DNA from 2 places in the Variovorax defluvii genome. Region 1 is predicted to be linked to the other one. Evidence: riboswitches for the same ligand, from Rfam matches in the RefSeq annotation. Region 1 holds a riboswitch; the other holds the start of a gene.
The links. A riboswitch is a leader RNA that binds a small molecule or an ion and turns the genes downstream of it on or off. The one in region 1 is predicted to bind S-adenosylhomocysteine.
Positions count from the first base shown of each region.

Region 2: another riboswitch for S-adenosylhomocysteine. It lies ahead of ahcY (adenosylhomocysteinase); the one in region 1 lies ahead of metH (methionine synthase).

Region 1 covers NZ_BAABGJ010000010.1:53,984-59,142, forward strand. The annotation lists gene metH (methionine synthase) at 1-973, opposite strand, end outside; S-adenosyl-L-homocysteine riboswitch at 995-1,088, opposite strand; gene ABEA07_RS06490 (PACE efflux transporter) at 1,097-1,534, opposite strand; gene ABEA07_RS06495 (LysR family transcriptional regulator) at 1,628-2,515, shown strand; gene ABEA07_RS06500 (SH3 domain-containing protein) at 2,512-3,333, opposite strand; gene ABEA07_RS06505 (homocysteine S-methyltransferase family protein) at 3,495-4,541, opposite strand; gene ABEA07_RS06510 (hypothetical protein) at 4,726-5,159, shown strand, end outside.
Region 2 covers NZ_BAABGJ010000076.1:338,954-344,112, forward strand. The annotation lists gene metF (methylenetetrahydrofolate reductase [NAD(P)H]) at 1-587, opposite strand, end outside; gene ABEA07_RS21945 (TlyA family RNA methyltransferase) at 565-1,347, opposite strand; gene ahcY (adenosylhomocysteinase) at 1,367-2,794, opposite strand; S-adenosyl-L-homocysteine riboswitch at 2,868-2,935, opposite strand; gene ABEA07_RS21955 (peptide chain release factor 3) at 3,052-4,680, shown strand; gene ABEA07_RS21960 (HAD-IIB family hydrolase) at 4,680-5,159, shown strand, end outside.

The DNA of each region.
Region 1 (5,159 bases):
TCTTGCTGTCGTCCTTGGCGCCACTCTTGGCGCTCTCGGCCACTTCCACCAGGCGCTCACCGGCATCCGGGCGGCGGTTGAGCACCACGTCTTCCACGCGCTCGCGCAGCGAGGGCTCCAGGTCGTCGTACACGCCGACCATGCCGGCGTTGACGATGCCCATGTCCATGCCGGCCTGGATCGCGTGATAGAGGAAGACGGTGTGGATCGCCTCGCGCACCGGATCGTTGCCGCGGAAGCTGAAGCTCACGTTCGAGACGCCGCCGCTGACCTTCGCGCCCGGCAGGTTCTTCTTGATCCAGCGCGTGGCCTCGATGAAGTCGACCGCGTAGTTGTTGTGCTCCTCGATGCCGGTGGCGATCGCGAAGATGTTGGGGTCGAAGATGATGTCCTCGGGCGGGAAGCCCACCTCGTCGACCAGGATGCGGTAGGCGCGCTCGCAGATCTCGATCTTGCGCTCGAAGGTGTCGGCCTGGCCCTTCTCGTCGAAGGCCATCACCACCGCGGCTGCGCCATAGCGGCGCACCAGGGCGGCCTCGTGCTTGAACTTGTCGACGCCCTCCTTCATGGAAATCGAGTTGACGATGCCCTTGCCCTGGATGCAGCGCAGACCGGCCTCGATCACCTCCCACTTGGAGCTGTCGACCATGATCGGCACGCGCGCGATGTCGGGCTCGCTGGCGATCAGGTTCAGGAAGCGCACCATCGCGGCCTTGCTGTCGAGCATGGCCTCGTCCATGTTGACATCGATCACCTGCGCGCCGTTCTCGACCTGCTGCCGCGCCACCGCCAGCGCGTCCTCGAACTGGCCGTTGAGGATCATGCGGGCGAAGGCCTTGGAGCCGGTGACGTTGGTGCGCTCGCCGATGTTGACGAAGAGCGTGCCCTCGCCGATCTGGACCGGCTCCAGGCCGGACAGCTTCATGGGAGGGACGGTGACGGGAAAAGAAGGGGAAGAGTGGGAGGACGACATGAGCTCACCTGCAAACGGGGGATCAGGCGAGCGTCGTTGCACTCCAGCGGAGGAAGCCCAAGCCTGACGCGGCGCCCTGGACGAGGGATGCCGCGCTGCAACGCTCCTTGGGAGCGGGCGATTTTACGCCGGCTGCGCAGCACCGGCCGCCGAAGCCGGCAGCCCGAACACCATGTCGAAAGCCCAGTTGAAGACGAAGGTATAGATGAGAAAGAACACGACCAGGCCCAGGTCCATCACCAGCGCCTGCCAGAGGCTCACGTTCAGCCACCAGGCGAAGACCGGCACCAGGAAGGCCACCAGCCCGCCCTCGAAACCGATGGCGTGGGCGATGCGCCGGCGCACGCTGCGGCCGCGCACCTTCTGGCGCGATTCCCAGCGCTCGAACATCGCGTTGAAGCTCAGATTCCAGAGCACCGCGATGACCGAGGCCATGACCGCCGCCACGCCCGAATGACCGGCGCTCTGTCCCGTCATCAGCGCCAGGCCCGCACTGGCCGCGACGATGGCGATGCCCTCGTAGAGGCTGATGTAGACGACGCGGCGCTTGAGCCCTTGCATGCTTCTTTCCTGTGTTTTTGGATGGCGATGGGTGGACTTTATGTGTTGTTTGTTGATATAAAAAGTCATCTTCTTTCAATTTCATTGATAGGCATGGCCTTCACCAGCGACAACGTGCAGGTCTTCCTGGCCGTGTTGGACCACGGCTCCTTCTCGGGCGCCGCGCGGGCCCTGCACCGTGTGCCCTCGGCCGTGAGCATGGCCGTCGCCAACCTGGAGGCCGAGCTCGCCCTCCCCCTGTTCGACCGCAGCGGCCGCGAGCCCCGGCCCACCGCCGCGGCGCGCTCACTCGAACCGCAGGCCCGGCTGCTGGCGGCGCAGTTGCAGGAGCTGCAGGTCCAGGCCCTGGCGCTGACACAAGGCCTGGAAAACCGCCTCACCCTCGCCATCGCGCCCGAGTTGCTGGCAGCGCCCTGGAGCGAGCCGCTGGCCACGCTGGCGCGGGACTATCCGCAGCTGGAAGTCGAGGTTCTGGCCGCGCCGCAGGCCGACGCGCTGGCCCTGCTGCACAGCGGGCGGGCCCAGCTCGCCCTGGTCTTCGAGCGGCCCAGCATGGACGGCCGCGAGGGCTTTCAGGAAGTGGCGAGCGAGATGATGGTGGCCGTCATGGCGCCCGGCCACCCGGCGCTGACGGCCGCCGGCGGCCGGATGCGCGAGGACCACCTGCGCAACACCCGGCAGATCGTGGTGGCGGGCCGCGACCTGGCCACCAGCGACCCGCGTTTCGTGTTCGCCCGCCATGCCTGGCGCACCGACAACGCCCTGGCCGCGCTGAGCCTGATCACGGCCGGTCTGGGCTGGGGCTGGCTGCCGCGCAACTTCGCCCGGCCTCACGTGGCGGCGGGCGCGCTGGTGGAAATTCCCTTCGAGAACCTCAGCAACGGGCTGGACCTGTGGGTCGACGTCGTCTGGTCGCGCGAACGCCCGCTGGGCCTCGGGGCGCAGCGCTTCGTGGCGCTGGTCGCGCGCAAGAAAGACTAGGGTCGATCGGCCGACGGCGACTGCGGCTGGTTGATCCGGTCCATTTGCCTCTGTCGCATGTCCGCGGCCGCCCTCGGCACGGAGCCGGGCGGGAAGGCGGCCGGGGGTGCCGGCTGCGCCATGGGCGGGCGTCCCGGAGGCATGGCCGGTGGCTGGCCGAATTGAGGCGGCCGCGCGCCAGGGTGGTCGGGCCGTGGCGGGCGGACATCGCGTTCGGGCCGGGGCGGGCGGATGCCGTGCTCGGGTGGCGGTCGCGGCCCAGGGGGCGGTTGCCAGCCCGGCTGCGGGCGGAAGCCCGGGTCGGGACGCGGCCGATAGCCCGGGTCGCGGTCATGCCAGGGGTTGGGTCGCCAGTCCGGCCGCGGCGCCGGCACCGGGCGCCAGCCCGCCACCGGTGGCGGCGGCCGGCCATCCCACCAGCGTGGCTCGCGGTACCAGGGCCGGTCGCGGTAGTGATCGGACCAATAGTTTCCGATCGTGAAGCCGACGATGGGCACGCCGATGATCGCGCCGTAACTGGCCAGCGGCACGCGCCGGCGCTCGTAGGCGTAGTCGATGTTGCCGGCGTAGAGCCAACCGCGCAGCCCGTCGGGCAGGACCACGTCGCACCAGCGATAGCCGCTGGTGCAGCCCAGCACGTCGAAGGGCTGGCCGGGGCCCAGTCGGGCGACGACCGGATAGTCGCCGGAGGGACCTGCGCGCAGGTTGGCGGCGCTGCGCGAGAGAGCCTCCTGGGCCGCGGCCGCCAAAGGCAGCGCGGCTGCCAGAACACCGATGGCAACGATGCGGATCCATCGCCGGCCAGAGAGGGACTTCATACGTGCTCCTTTGCGGTCCAGGGTAGGCCGCGCGCCGGAGCGCTGTCAATCGGCTGCGGCCTACCCGCCCAACGCCGCCGGCAGCGAGGCGTGGACCGGCCTAACCCTTGGAGATCTTCTTCACCCGGCCTTTGTAAAGCGCCGCGGCGGCGCCAGGCGGGTCAGGCCGCTTCGGGGTAGAAGGCTGCGCGGTGCAGCGCCCGTCCCGCCAGCGGCGAGACCGCGCGCCCGATGGCCGCGATGTGATCCGGCGTGGTGCCGCAGCAACCGCCCACGATGTTCACCAGGCCCTCGGCGGCGAACTCGTGCAGCAGGCGCGAGGTGACCTCCGGCGTCTCGTCGAAGCCGGTGTCGCTCATCGGATTGGGCAGGCCCGCATTGGGGTAGCAGCTGATGAAGGTGTCGTCCGCCACCCGCGCCAACTCCTGGAGGTAGGGCCGCATCAGCGCCGCACCCAGCGCGCAGTTCAGGCCGATGGCCAACGGCCGCGCATGACGCACGCTGTGCCAGAAGGCGGTGACGGTCTGCCCGCTCAGGATGCGGCCGGAGGCATCGGTCACCGTGCCGCTGATGATCAAGGGCAGGCGCTCGCCGCTGGCCTCGAAGTACTCGTCGATCGCGAACAGCGCGGCCTTGGCGTTGAGGGTGTCGAAGATGGTCTCGACCAGCAGCACGTCGGCACCGCCTTCGACCAGGGCCTCGACCTGCTCGTAATAGGAGGCACGCAGTTCCTCGAAGCCCACGTTGCGCGCGCCGGGGTCGTTCACGTCGGGGCTGATGCTGGCCGTCTTGGGCGTCGGGCCCAGGGCGCCGGCCACGAAGCGCGGCTTGTCGGGCGTGGAGAACTTGTCGCAGGCCGCGCGCGCGATGCGGGCGGATTCGAGGTTCATCTCGCGCGCCAGCTCGGCCATCTTGTAGTCCTCCTGTGCGATGCGCGTCGCGCCGAAGGTGTTGGTCTCGATCAGGTCGGCGCCGGCGGCGAGGTAGCCCTCGTGGATGTCGCGGATCACCTCGGGCCGCGTGAGCGACAGCAACTCGTTGTTGCCCTTCACGTCGCGCGGAAAGTCCTTGAAGCGCTCGCCGCGGTACTGAGCTTCGCTCAGCTTGAAGCGCTGGATCATGGTGCCCATCGCGCCGTCGAGGATGGCAATGCGGCCGGCGAGGATGGCGGGGAGCTGCTGGGCGCGCGTGTAGGCGGGGGGGTTCATGGGGAGGATTGTAGGAAGCGCTCCGATGCCCCTTTGAAATCCTTCGGATTGCGATGGCGATGGAACCGTTCGCGACAAAGGGTTACGCAGTCTGGCACGCGTGAGGACGGCAACCCCATCCCGTCATGTGTGCCCTGGACGGCTCAAGTACGTCACACCGCCGAAGAGAAGACAACCCCCGACGATGACGACAAAGAAACCCATAAATGCTGACTCAAGAAGAATCCTGCTGGCTTTGCGGACGGGTATCAACAAAATCCGGAAAGAGGCTGCTTTGGCAGCCGCTCCGCCCGACGTCGCACCAAAATTCACAGCTGAAATCATCGAATATTGGATGGCGCACTCCTACCTGAGAAATACGACGGATTCAAAAGAAGTCTATTCACAACGCGCGAGCCGATGTCCCGAACCCCGAGCTGCGACCGCCGGCCCCATGACTGGAACACGAATTGCACAGCTGATCGACGGCTCCATCGCGATCACCATGGAGAGCTCATCACGGCGGGTTCTCAGCATCCTGCGCTGTGCCGCAGGGGCTGACCATGGCCTCGACCGCAGGCATCCGGAGGTCCGGATATTTGCACGGGCATTGATCGACCTCCCCAATGATCAAAGGCC
Region 2 (5,159 bases), on a different contig from region 1:
GGCATGATGCCGGGCACGATGGGCGTGTCCAGCCCGAGCCGGCGCACCTCGCCGACGAAGCGGAAGTAGGCCTCGGGGCTGAAGAAGTACTGGGTGATCGCGGAGTCGGCCCCGGCGCGCACCTTGGCCGCGAAGGCCTGCAGGTCGGCCTCGGGCGAGCGCGCCTGCGGATGGACTTCGGGATAGCAGGCCACCTCGATGTGGAAATCGTGCCCGGTCTCTTCGCGGATGAAGCCGACCAGGTCGCTCGCATAGTGGAACTCGCCGCCTATCCCGTAGCCGCTGGGCAGGTCGCCGCGCAGCGCAACCAGGCGCTTGACACCCATGCTCTTCAGCTGCGCCAGTTGCTCGAGCACCGTGCTGCGGGTAGCGCCGATGCAAGAGAAGTGACAGGCCGCATCGATGCCCTCGTCCAGGATTTCGCGCACGGCGCCGAAGGTACCGGCCTGCGTGGACCCGCCGGCGCCATAAGTCACCGAGCAGAACTCGGGCCGGTGCGCATACAGCTGCTGCCGCACAGCGCGCAGCTTGACCACGCCCTCGGGGGTCTTGGGCGGAAAAAACTCAAAGCTCAACGGAAGGCGCACGGCCGGCTCCTGGTGTTCCGCTCGCGGGAGCGGCATGAATGAAGAATTCGCGGTTGCCGTCGCCACCTGCGATCGGGCTGTCGAACCAGCCCCGCACCTGCAGGCCGAGCGCCTTGCAAGCCGTGCGCAGGCGCTGCTCGACCACCGCGTAGAGCGCGGCATCGCGCACGATGCCGCGCTTGCCGATCTGCGCCGGCTGCAGCTCGAACTGCGGCTTGACCAGCATCAGAAGTTCGCCCTCGCTGGCCAGCACGGGCTGGAGCGAGGGGAGCACGAGCGTCAGGGAGATGAAGGACAGGTCACCCACGATCAGGTCGAAGGGCGCACCGCCCAGGGTCGAGGCGTCGAGCGCACGCGCGTTCACGCCTTCGAGGGCGGTCACGCGCGCATCGCCGCGCAGCCGGGGGTGCAACTGTTCATGCCCCACGTCCACGCCCACCACGTGGCGGGCACCCTGTTGCAACAGGCAATCGGTGAAGCCGCCGGTGGACTGCCCGACGTCGAGGCACCGCTTGTCTCTCACGTCGATGCCAGCGGCAACCAGCGCGCCCTCGAGCTTGAGCCCGCCGCGTGAAACGTAGCGCGTCTCGCCGGCATCGGCCAGCTCGAGTTCGGCATCCACCGGCACCTCCTGGCCGCTCTTGCCCACGCTGCGCCACTGCGCACCGTCGCGCCAGCGCAGCCCGCTTGCGATCAGCCGCGAGGCCTGCGAGCGCGACGCGGCCAGGCCGCGTTCGACGAGCAATTGGTCGGCGCGCACGGCGCTGCGCCTTCCCCGCTCAGTAGCGGTAGGTGTCCGGCTTGTACGGACCGTTCTTGTCCACGCCGATGTAGGCGGCCTGGGCGTCGGTCAGCACCGTGAGCTGGGCGCCGAGCTTGGACAGCTGCAGGCGGGCGACCTTCTCGTCCAGGTGCTTGGGCAGCACGTAGACCTTGCCGGGCTGGTACACATCGGGCTTGGTGAAGAGCTCGATCTGCGCGATGGTCTGGTTGGCGAAGGAGGAACTCATCACGTAGCTCGGGTGGCCCGTGCCGCAGCCCAGGTTGACCAGCCGGCCCTTGGCCAGCAGGATGATGCGCTTGCCGTCCGGGAAAATCACGTGGTCGACCTGCGGCTTGATCTCTTCCCACTGGTACTTCTCGAGCGAGGCGACCTCGATCTCGTTGTCGAAGTGGCCGATGTTGCAGACGATGGCCTGGTCCTTCATCGCAGCCATGTGGGCGTGCGTGATGACGTCCTTGTTGCCGGTGGTGGTGACGAAGATGTCGGCCTTGTCGGCCGCGTACTCCATCGTCACGACGCGGTAGCCTTCCATGGCCGCCTGCAGCGCGTTGATGGGGTCGATCTCGGTCACCCACACCTGGGCGCTCAGTGCGCGCAGGGCCTGGGCCGAGCCCTTGCCCACATCGCCGTAGCCGGCCACCACCGCCACCTTGCCGGCGATCATCACGTCGGTGGCGCGCTTGATGCCGTCCACCAGCGACTCGCGGCAGCCATACAAGTTGTCGAACTTGCTCTTCGTCACCGAGTCGTTGACGTTGATGGCGCGGAACAGCAGCGTGCCCTTGGCCGCCATTTCGTTGAGGCGGTGCACGCCGGTGGTGGTCTCTTCGGTCACGCCGATGATGTCGGCCGACTTGCGGGTGTACCAGGTGGCATCGGCGGCCAGCTTGGCCTTGATCGCGGCGTAGAGGATGCGCTCTTCCTCGCTCGTCGGATTGGCCAGCACGCTCCGGTCCTTCTCGGCCTTCTGGCCCAGGTGCATCAGCAGCGTGGCGTCGCCGCCGTCGTCGAGAATCATGTTCGGGCCTTCGCCGGCCGAACCCTTCGGGCCGAAGTCGAAGATGCGGTGGGTGTAGTCCCAGTAGTCCTCCAGCGACTCGCCCTTGATCGCGAACACCGGCGTGCCGTTCGCGGCGATCGCGGCCGCGGCGTGGTCCTGCGTGGAGAAGATGTTGCAGGAGGCCCAGCGCACGGTGGCGCCCAGCGCCTGAAGCGTTTCGATCAGCACCGCGGTCTGGATCGTCATGTGCAGCGAGCCGGTGATGCGCGCGCCCTTGAGCGGCTGGCTCTTGGCGTATTCGTCGCGGATGGCCATCAGGCCGGGCATTTCGGTTTCCGCGATGCGGATTTCCTTGCGGCCCCAGGCGGCCAGGGAGATGTCGGCGACCGCCTGGTCGGCGGTGGGTTTGAGTACAGCGCTCATGTCGGGCTCCAAAACGAGTTTTGAAAATGCCGCTGGGCCGGGCTGGGTCGGGAAATGGACTCACCGCGAGGACAGCGGGTGAGCGTGGTTGCGAAGGGGTCCGAGCCTCACGCCTGATGGCGCTGCAACGCTCCTCGGAAGCGGCGCATTTTACCCGAGCGCTGCCCGGATGCCACCGGCCGCCGATAATCGCGGGTTCGGCCGGCCGCCCGTGCCGCCCGTGCCGCCCGTGCCGCCCACGATTCCAGCGCCCTCCCATGTCCTTCGCTTCCGAAACCCGCCGCCGCCGCACCTTCGCGATCATCTCCCACCCCGACGCCGGCAAGACCACGCTCACCGAAAAACTGCTGCTCTTCTCCGGTGCGATCCAGATCGCCGGCTCGGTGAAGGCGCGCAAGGCCTCGCGCCATGCGACCTCCGACTGGATGGAGATCGAAAAGCAGCGCGGCATCTCGGTCGCCAGTTCGGTGATGCAGATGTCCTACCGCGAGCACGTGATCAACCTTCTCGACACGCCCGGCCACAAGGACTTCTCGGAAGACACCTACCGCGTGCTCACCGCCGTCGATTCGGCCCTGATGGTGATCGACGCAGCCAACGGCGTGGAAGCGCAGACCCGGCGGCTGATCGAGGTCTGCCGCCAGCGCGACACGCCCATCATCACCTTCGTGAACAAGATGGACCGCGAGGTGCGCGAGCCGCTGGACATCCTCGACGAGGTGGAGCGCGAGCTGGGCATGCCCTGCGTGCCGATGACCTGGCCGGTGGGCCAGGGCAAGTCCTTCGGCGGCATCGTCAACCTGCGGACACAGGCCATGACCGTGTTCGAGGCCGGCAGCGAACGCCGCCCGCAGGATTTCGAAGCCATCCCGCTCTCGGAGCAGGCGGCGCTCAAGGCCCGCTTCGGCGCCGAGTTCGACTCCGCGATGGAGAGCATGGAACTGGCCACCGGCGCCTCGCCCGCATGGGACAAAGAAGCTTTCCTGGCCGGCAAGCAGACGCCAGTGTTCTTCGGCTCGGGCGTCAACAACTTCGGCGTGATGGAAGTGCTGGACGCCCTGGTCGACCTGGCGCCGCCGCCGCAGCCGCGCATCAGCACCACGCTGGTCAACCGCCAGCCCGTGGTGCGCGAGATCCAGCCCGACGACAAGGACTTCGCCGGCGTCGTGTTCAAGGTGCAGGCCAACATGGACGCCAACCACCGCGACCGCATCGCCTTCGTGCGCATGGCTTCGGGCAAGTACACGCCGGGCATGAAGCTCAAGGTGCAGCGCACCGCGAAGGAGCTGCGGCCGACCAGCGTGGTCACCTTCATGAGCCAGCGCCGCGAGGCGGTGGAAGAGGCCTACGCCGGCGACATCGTCGGCTTCACCACCCACGGCGGTGTGCAGCTTGGGGACACCATCACCGACGGCGCCTCGCTGCAATTCACCGGCCTGCCCTTTTTCGCGCCGGAACTCTTCATGACGGTGATCCTGAAGAACCCGCTGCGCACCAAGCAGCTTCAGCAGGGCCTGGCCCAACTCGGCGAGGAAGGCGCGATCCAGGTGTTCCGGCCCGAGGTGGGTGGTCCGATGCTCCTGGGCGCGGTGGGCCAGCTGCAATTCGAAGTGGTGCAGCACCGGCTGAAGACCGAGTACGACGCCGACGTGCGCCTGGAAGGCTGCCAGTACACCGGCGCCCGCTGGATCACCGCCGACACGCCGGCCGAGCTGCGGGCCTTCACCGATGCCTACCCGGCCCGCATGGCACGGGACGCGGCCGACACGCTGGCCTACCTGTGCACCTCGCCCTACGACGTGCGGCTGGCGCAGGAGCGCTTCCCCAAGATCCACTTCCATCCGCTGCGCGAGCACGCGGGCCTGGCGCTCCAGACGGCCGGCTGATGCAGCCCCTCTCGCAGTGGCCGCTGGCGGCGCGGCGCGACCTGGTCGGTGTCTTCACCGACATCGACGACACGCTGACCACCGAGGGCGCGGTCACGCCCGATGTGCTCCGGGCGCTCGACGACCTGCGCGCCGCCGGCCTGGCGCGGGTCGCCGTCACCGGCCGGCCGGTCGGCTGGAGCGAACCCTTCGCCGCCGTCTGGCCGGTCGATGCAATCGTGGCCGAGAACGGCGCCGTCGCGCTGGTGCGCAACGCCTCGGGCGCCGTCGAGAAGCGCTACCAGCAGGATGCTGCGACGCGCGCACGCAACTTCGATCGCATGCAGGCCGTGCTGGCACGCATCGAGCGCGAGATCCCCGGCGCGCGGCGCGCGACCGATTCGGCCGGCCGAGAGTGCGACATCGCCGTCGACCACAGCGAATTCACCCGCCTGGACGACGAAGCCATCGCGCGCGTCGTTGCGCTGATGCGCAGCGAA